Regions from separate parts of the Serratia sp. LTN-2 genome, predicted to be linked through region 1. Evidence: predicted binding sites of a transcription regulator. Region 1 holds the regulator's gene; the other holds the start of a gene.
What was found. The regulator sigma-54, encoded in region 1, starts transcription at its own class of promoters, with help from an activator protein. The targets are predictions, from matches to a motif close to GTTGGCACANNTTTCGCTNT.
Positions count from the first base shown of each region.

Region 2: the regulator sigma-54 is predicted to act here: its motif matches at 2,418-2,437, upstream of glnK (P-II family nitrogen regulator).

Region 1 is NZ_JCAXDO010000009.1:61,632-66,069, reverse strand. Features, by position in the region: gene rapZ (RNase adapter RapZ) at 1-91, opposite strand, end outside; gene ptsN (PTS IIA-like nitrogen regulatory protein PtsN) at 221-682, opposite strand; gene hpf (ribosome hibernation promoting factor) at 838-1,125, opposite strand; gene rpoN (RNA polymerase factor sigma-54) at 1,149-2,582, opposite strand; gene lptB (LPS export ABC transporter ATP-binding protein) at 2,635-3,360, opposite strand; gene lptA (lipopolysaccharide ABC transporter substrate-binding protein LptA) at 3,367-3,906, opposite strand; gene lptC (LPS export ABC transporter periplasmic protein LptC) at 3,875-4,438, opposite strand, start outside.
Region 2 is NZ_JCAXDO010000004.1:206,095-210,532, forward strand. Features, by position in the region: gene smdA (multidrug efflux ABC transporter permease/ATP-binding subunit SmdA) at 1-438, shown strand, start outside; gene smdB (multidrug efflux ABC transporter permease/ATP-binding subunit SmdB) at 431-2,209, shown strand; gene glnK (P-II family nitrogen regulator) at 2,488-2,826, shown strand; gene amtB (ammonium transporter AmtB) at 2,863-4,149, shown strand; gene tesB (acyl-CoA thioesterase II) at 4,245-4,438, opposite strand, start outside.

The DNA.
Region 1 (4,438 bases):
TGTCAACGCAGTAAAAACCCATGTCTTCCAGCGCCCGCAAGGCGACGGATTTTCCGGAACCGGAACGGCCGCTGACAATCATCAGCACCATGTGGCAACTCCCCTGGCATCGCGGCGGCGTTCATCGCCACCGTTGGAAACTTTGTTATTCCGGCCGCAGCCGGATCCATCATCGTGAAACAGTATCGTTATCCGGGCTGGAAGTCACGCCGGCCGGGCATCACTCGGTGATGATTTGGTAAAGTTCTTCGTCGCTCTGCGCGGCGCGCAGGCGGCGGCATACGGTTTTGTCGGCCAGGCGTTTGGCGACCAGCGACAGGGTATGCAAATGGGTTTTGCACTGATCGGCAGGCACCAGCAGCGCGAACAGCAGATCGACCGGCTGATTGTCGATGGCGTCGAAAGCGATGGGTTGGTCGAGACGGATAAACACGCCAACGGCCCGCAGTGTGTCCTCTTCCAGTTTGCCGTGGGGAATGGCGATACCGTTGCCGATACCGGTGCTGCCCATGCGCTCCCGGGTGAGAACCGCGTCAAACACCACCTGCGAAGGCAGATTGAGCTGTTTGGCGGCCAGTTCGCTGATAATTTCCAAAGCCCGCTTCTTGCTGGTGCAGTGTACCGAGCTTTTGGTGCACTCGATGTTTAACACCGAGCTTAATTGCATATATTCGTTGTTCATCTCATCTTCACTTAAAACCGCGCCACCGGGCGGACCCGGCAAGGCGGTTTTTCGTCGGTTTTAACCCTGATTACCGTTCGGCGCGTCACCCATGCGGGTCACGCGCCGAACGGCGAGGCTGCGACGTATGCAACCTCATGGAATGGGTTAGGGTGTCAGTGTTGCTTCAATTTGTCTTTATGTTTGTTCAATTGACGTGCCAATTTGTCGATCAGCGTATCAATTGCGGCATACATATTCTCGTCTTCCGAGGTGGCGTGCAACTCGCCTCCATTCACGTGCACCGTTGCTTCCGCAATTTGCTGCACTTTTTCCACACTTAATACAACATACACCTGATTGATGCGATCAAAATACTGTTCGAGTTTGGCGAACTTGTTGTTCACGAACTCGCGCAACGGATCGGTGATTTCGATGTGGTGTCCGGTAATGTTGAGCTGCATAGTGTCTTCCTTCTCAATAGAGGTCAAACCAACTGTTTGCGTTGGTTCGACGGCGGGATGGACAAAGACTCTCGGTACTTGGCGACGGTGCGCCGCGCCACGATGATCCCCTGATCGGAGAGCAGGGTGGCCAGCTTGCTGTCGCTGAGTGGTTTGGCGGGGTTTTCCGCCGCAATCAATTTCTTCACCAACGCGCGGATCGCCGTCGAGGAGGCTTCGCCGCCGCTGTCGGTATTCACGTGGCTGGAGAAGAAATATTTCAATTCGAAAATGCCGCGCGGGCTGTGCAGAAACTTCTGCGTGGTGACGCGCGAGATCGTCGATTCATGCATCTCCACGGCCTGGGCGATATCCGCCAGCACCATGGGTTTCATAAACTCTTCGCCCTGCTCGAAGAACGCCTGCTGCTGGCTGACGATGCAGCGGGTGACCTTCAGCAAGGTTTCGTTGCGGCTCTCCAGGCTTTTAATCAGCCACTTGGCTTCCTGCAGGTTGCTGCGGATAAACTGGCCGTCGGCTTCGCTGCGCGCGCTGTTGCCCAGCGCGGCGTACTGCTGATTGATCTTTAAACGCGGCACGCTGTCGCCGTTGAGCTCCACCGTCCACTTGTTCTGCGTCTTGCGCACCAGCACGTCCGGAATCACGTATTCCGATTCGCCGGTATTGATAGACTGCCCCGGGCGCGGATCGAGCGACTGAATCAGCAGCATCGCTCCTTTCAGTGTATCTTCTTTTAGCCGGGTTGATCGCATCAGGCTGCGAAAGTCGTGGTTGGCCAACAGATCCAGATGCTCGCTGATGATCAGCCGGGCTTCGGCCAGATAAGGGGTGTCTTTGGCGTATTGGGAGAGCTGCACCAGCAGGCAATCGCGCAGATCGCGCGCGGCGACGCCGATCGGATCGAAACGCTGCACGCGCTTCAACACCGCCTCGACTTCCTCGAGGGTCACGTTCTCGTCGCCCAGGCTTTCCAGAATGTCTTCCAGCGGGACGGTGAGGTAGCCGGTGTCGTCCACCGCGTCGACGATGGAGGTGGCGATGGCGGCGTCGGTATCGGAAAACGGCGTCAGATCCACCTGCCACATCAGGTAATCCTGCAGCGTTTGGGTGGTCTCGCCCTGATAGACCGGCAGCTCATCGTCGCTGTAGTCGGTGCCGGTTCCGGACGGGGTGCCGGCGGTGTAGATTTCATCCCAGGTGGCGTCCAGCGGCAGCTCTTCCGGCATGTCTTTCTGTTCCAACGCCTCGCGGGTATCGAGCCCCTCGGTATCCTGGGTTTCTTTGGCGTCGATTTCGTCGTGCAGATCGGTCTGTTCAAGCAACGGATTGCTCTCTAGCGCCAGCTGGATCTCTTGCTGAAGCTCAAGCGTGGACAACTGCAGCAGGCGGATCGCCTGCTGGAGCTGAGGAGTCATGGCCAGCTGTTGGCTGAGCCTGAGTTGCAAACCTTGCTTCATAGTCTTCTGTCTACTTCCGTTAACGGTGTCGCCCCACAGGGCGCGCCGGCGCTCAGAGGCGGAATTCTTCGCCCAGATAAACGCGTTTTACCTGCTCGTCGGCCAGAATAGCATCCGGCGTGCCGTGGGCAATCAGTTTGCCCTGGCTGACGATATAGGCGCGTTCACACACGTCCAGCGTTTCGCGCACGTTGTGGTCGGTGATCAGCACGCCCAGGCCGCTGTCACGCAGGTGCTCGATGATTTTCTTGATATCGATAACGGAAATCGGATCCACCCCGGCGAAGGGTTCGTCCAGCAGAATGAATTTCGGGTTGGCCGCCAGCGCGCGGGCAATTTCGACGCGGCGGCGTTCACCGCCGGACAGCGCCTGGCCGAGGCTGTCGCGCAGATGGGAGATATGGAACTCTTCCATCAGCTCCTTGGCGCGGTCCTCGCGCTGCTCGCTGGTGAGATCGGGACGGATCTCCAGCACCGCCATCAGGTTGTCGTACACGCTCAGACGGCGGAAGATCGACGCTTCCTGCGGCAGGTAACCGATGCCGCGGCGCGCGCGGGCGTGCAGCGGCAGCAGGCTGATGTCTTCTTCGTCGATCACGATGCGCCCGGCGTCGCGCGGTACAATGCCGACCACCATGTAGAAGGTGGTGGTTTTACCGGCGCCGTTCGGCCCGAGCAGGCCGACGATCTCGCCGGATTTCACTTTCAGGCTGACGTCTTCGACAACTTTACGGCCCTTGTAGGCTTTCGCCAGGTTTTCTGCGATGAGTGTTGCCATAAGTGATTAGTTACTCTTTTTTTGCCCGTTTTTGTCTTGCAACTGCGACGGTACCAGAACCGTTGTCACGCGTTTGCCTTTGTCGCTAAACGCCTGCATTTGCTGCTGTTGCACCAGATAGGTGATGCGATCGCCTTTCACGTTGCTGTCGAGCTGCTCCAGATAGGCGTTGCCCGTCAGGGTCACCAGCTGGGTCGCCACGTCGTAACGCACTTTCTGCGCGTGGCCTTTGACCGGTTTGCCGCTGTCCTGCATCTGGTAGAAGGTTACCGGGTTGCCGAACGCTTCAATATAGGTCTTATTCTGATCTCCGCCCGGACGGGTGACCACCACCTTGTCGGCGCGGATATCGATGGTGCCCTGTTTGATCACCACGTTGTCAGTGAAGGTGCTGACGTTGCTTTGCATGTCCAACGACTGCTTGAGCGAGTCGATGCTGACCGGTTGGCTGGAGTCGGATTTCAGCGCCAGAGCAGGGGCGCTGGCGGCCAAAACTAAGCTGCCGATCAACAGATTACGGAGTTGGTTTTTGGTTCTGGATTTCATAGTTGGTCTTAACCTTATCAATCAGCTCAGCGGTTTTGGTCCGCAGGTTCCCACGCATTTTCATGCCGTTAGAGGTAAAATTGGTCCCGTAAAGCGTGACTTCGTCATCGGAGGTGACGTCCTGGGTGACCAGGTTTACCTGAGCGTTGTCCGTCTTAATTTTTTCCAGCTGCGTGGTGGTGGTCAGGCTGTTTACCTCGACGTGACCATACAGATACAGCATCCGGTCTTTTGTCAGTTTGGCGCGATCGGAGCGAACTGACCAGGTGGCCACCGCATTCTCATCGAACAGCGTCATCACCGGCTGGGTGAACCAGCTCAGCTCGCCGGCGGTGTAATACTTCGCGTCTTCCGCCACCAGCTTGTAATTCAGCTTGCCGGCCGGGTTGTACACCACGGTGACCGTATGCTGGCTCTGGTAGGTCGGATCCTGATCGTTGGCCGGGCCAGGCGCGGTGTCGTCGCTGAAGTCCGTCATGTTCCAGCCGATCAGCGCCAGAACGATCACCGTCAACAGGATGGTGATCCACAG
Region 2 (4,438 bases), on a different contig from region 1:
CGGCTGGCCAGCGTCCATGAGGACATTCTGCGGTTGCCGCAGGGCTATGACACCGAGGTTGGCGAACGCGGCGTGATGCTGTCGGGCGGGCAGAAACAGCGCATCTCCATCGCGCGCGCGCTGCTGCTGGATGCGGAAATCCTGATCCTCGACGACGCGCTGTCGGCGGTGGACGGCCGTACCGAACATCAGATCCTGCACAACCTGCGCAGCTGGGGACAGGATCGCACGGTGATCATCAGTGCGCACCGGCTGTCGGCATTGACCGAAGCCAGCGAGATCCTGGTGATGCAGCACGGCGGCGTGGCGCAGCGCGGCGATCCGGCGTCGCTGGCTGCGCAGCCGGGCTGGTATCGCGATATGTACCGTTATCAACAGTTGGAAGCGGCGCTGGACGAAGCGCCGGAAAACGGTGAGGAGGCGTTGGCCGATGAATAAAGTGCAAAAGCTGTGGCCGACGCTGAAGCGGCTGCTGGCCTATGGCTCGCCGTACCGCAAACCGCTGGGGCTGGCGGTGCTGATGCTGTGGGTGGCGGCGGCGGCGGAAGTCGCCGGGCCGATCCTGGTGAGTTATTTTATCGATAACTACGTTGCCAAAGGGCAACTGCCGATGATGATCGTCGGCGGTCTGGCGGCGGCTTATATTCTCCTGGAGCTGTTGGCGGCGGCGCTGCACTACTTTCAGGCGCTGCTGTTCAACCGGGCGGCGGTGGGCGTGGTGCAACGGCTGCGCACCGACGTGATGGACGCTGCGCTGCGCCAGCCGCTCAGCGCTTTCGACACGCAACCGGTCGGTCAATTGATCTCGCGCGTTACCAACGACACCGAAGTGATCAAGGATCTGTACGTGATGGTGGTCTCCACCGTGCTGAAAAGCGCCGCGTTGATCGGCACCATGCTGGTGGCGATGTTCAGTCTCGACTGGCGCATGGCGCTGGTGGCCATCTGCATCTTCCCTGCGGTGTTTGTGGTGATGGGCATCTATCAATACTACAGCACGCCGATCGTGCGCCGGGTACGCAGTTATCTGGCGGACATCAACGATGGCTTCAACGAAGTGATCAACGGCATGGGCGTGATTCAGCAGTTCCGCCAGCAGGTGCGCTTCGGCGAGCGCATGAGCGCCGCCAGCCAGTCGCACTACCTGGCGCGCATGCAGACTCTGCGGCTCGACGGTTTCCTGTTGCGGCCGCTGCTCAGCCTGTTTTCGGCGCTGGTGCTGTGCGGCTTGCTGATGTTGTTCGGCTTCAGCGGTGAAGGCGTGATTGGCGTCGGCGTACTCTACGCTTTCATCAACTACCTGGGGCGCTTGAACGAACCGCTGATCGAGCTGACGTCACAGCAGTCGATTCTGCAGCAAGCGGTGGTAGCCGGCGAACGTATTTTCGAACTGATGGATCGCAGCCAGCAGAGTTACGGCGCCGACGATCGCCCGTTGGCCGGCGGGCGCATCGACATCACCGACCTGAGCTTCGCCTACCGTGCGGACAAAAAGGTGCTGCAGCATATTTCGCTGGCGGTACCTTCGCGCGGCTTTGTGGCGCTGGTCGGTCACACCGGCAGCGGCAAGAGCACGCTGGCCAACCTGCTGATGGGTTATTACCCGGTCAGCGAGGGGGAAGTGCGCCTCGACGGTCGCCCGCTTGCCAGCCTGTCGCATCGTACGCTGCGCCAGGGCGTGGCGATGGTGCAACAGGATCCGGTGGTGATCGCCGATTCGGTGCTGGCCAACGTCACACTGGGGCGCAACATCGATGAAGAGGCCGTTTGGCGGGCGCTGGAAACGGTGCAGCTGGCGGATCTGGTGCGCGGCTTCCCGCAGGGGATCCATACCCGACTGGGGGAACAGGGCAATAACCTGTCGGTCGGGCAGAAACAGCTGCTGGCGATGGCGCGAGTATTGGTGCAGGCACCGCAGATCCTGATCCTCGATGAGGCGACCGCCAATATTGACTCGGGCACTGAACAGGCGATTCAGCGGGCGCTGCGCGTGATCCGCGAGCACACTACGCTGGTGGTGATCGCCCACCGGCTGTCGACCATCGTCGACGCCGATTCCATTCTGGTGCTGCATCGCGGCCAGGCGGTGGAGCAGGGCAACCATCAGCAGCTGCTGGCGCAACAGGGACGCTACTACCAGATGTACCAACTGCAGCTGGCGGGCGAGCAGCTGGCGGAAGCGGTGCGTGAGGAGAGCCAACCCGCCTGAACATGGGCCGCGATCGCGGCCCATCTTTCTTCCTAACGCACCACCAGCAGGCAACTCGCCAGCGCCATGCCCTCTTTCTGCACTTTTTCGACGCGATGCGCACCAAATCAGTGCGCATTATTTAACCCATTCAAGGTATCGGTGCCGCGCTGCGTCGCGGCGGCATCCGCCTGCCCGCTAATCTTCTGAATCGCCATGGAAAATTAAATTTGGCACAGCCCTTGCTACATATGACGCGTACCAGGGGTGAGTTTGGGCTTAATTCGTGGAGGGGCAATATGAAGCTGGTGACCGTGGTAATCAAACCGTTCAAGTTGGAGGACGTGCGCGAGGCCCTGTCCTCCGTGGGCATTCAAGGGTTGACCGTAACCGAAGTGAAGGGCTTTGGCCGCCAGAAGGGGCATGCCGAGCTGTATCGCGGCGCCGAATATAACGTCAACTTCCTGCCCAAGGTCAAAATCGATATCGCCATCGCCGACGATCAGTTGGATGAAGTGGTTGATGTGATTAGCAAAGCCGCCTACACCGGAAAAATCGGCGACGGCAAAATTTTCGTTGCCGAGTTGCAACGCGTGATCCGCATTCGCACTGGCGAAACCGACGAATCGGCACTGTAACCGCGAACTCAGTTAAGTAATGGGGATGGATTGATAATGAAAAGACTGTTATCCATGTTGGGCCTGAGTTCGGTAACCCTGGTTCCTTCTTTGGCTCTGGCCGCCCCGGCGGTCGCCGATAAGGCCGACAACGCCTTTATGATGATCTGCACCGCGTTGGTGCTGTTCATGACGCTGCCGGGCATCGCGCTGTTTTACGGCGGCCTGCTGCGCGGCAAAAACGTGCTGTCGATGCTGACGCAGGTCACCGTTACCTTTGCGCTGGTCTGCGTACTGTGGGTGCTGTATGGCTACAGCCTGGCGTTCAGCGAGGGCAATGCGGTGTTCGGCGGGTTCGAAACCGCGATGCTGAAAGGCATCGGCATCGACAGCGTTACCGGCAGCATCAGCCAGATGATCCACGTCGCCTTCCAGGCCTCCTTCGCCTGCATTACCGTGGCGCTGGTGGTGGGGGGCTTCGCCGAGCGCATTCGCTTCTCGGCGGTGCTGATCTTCGCGATTGTGTGGTTCACCCTGTCTTATCTGCCGATCGCGCACATGGTGTGGGGCGGCGGCTACCTGGCCACCGACGGTGCATTGGACTTCGCCGGCGGCACCGTGGTGCACATTAACGCCGCCAGCGCCGGGCTGATCGGTGCCTACCTGATCGGCAAACGCGCCGGCTTCGGTAAAGAGGCGTTCAAACCGCACAACCTGCCGATGGTGTTTACCGGGGCGTCCATCCTGTATATCGGCTGGTTCGGCTTCAACGCCGGCTCCGCCAGTGCGGCTAACGGCATTGCGGCGCTGGCGTTCCTCAACACCGTCGTCGCCACCGCAGGCGCCATTCTGTCCTGGACCTTCGCCGAGTGGGTGTTGCGCGGCAAGCCTTCGCTGCTGGGCGCCTGCTCCGGCATGATCGCCGGACTGGTTGCGGTGACGCCGGCGGCGGGCACCGTGGGCGTGGGCGGGGCGTTGATCATCGGCCTGGTGGGCGGCGTCGCCGGCCTGTGGGGCGTGGTGACGCTGAAGAAATGGCTGAAGGTGGACGACACCTGCGACGTGTTCGGCGTGCACGGGGTGTGCGGAATCGTCGGCTGCCTGCTGACCGGCGTGTTCACCGCCTCTTCGCTGGGCGGCACCGGCTATGCCGAAGGGGTGACGATGGGCCATCAGGTCTGGATCCAGCTGGTGAGCGTGCTGATAACGTTGGTGTGGTCGAGCGTCGCCGCCTTTATCGCCTTCAAGATAGCGGGCGCCATGGTGGGGTTGAGAGTACCGGAAGAGCAGGAACGCGAAGGACTGGACGTCAACAGCCACGGCGAGAGCGCCTACAACCAGTAAGACTCGAAGCAGGGCAGTGCGCTAAACAGTAAAATAATGATGAAGCAAAAAGGGACGATGGAAACATCGCCCCTTTCTTTATGTCATGCCGCGGTTCAAGCGTCGCGCTGGCGAATCACCCCTTCCTGCACGGTAGTGGCGACCAGCACGCCGTCGCGGGTGTAGATCTGGCCGCGCACGAAACCGCGTGCGCCGGAAGCGGAAGAGCTCTCCACCGCGTACAGCAGCCAGTCATCCATGCGGAACGGACGGTGGAACCACATCGAGTGATCGATGGTAGCAACCTGCA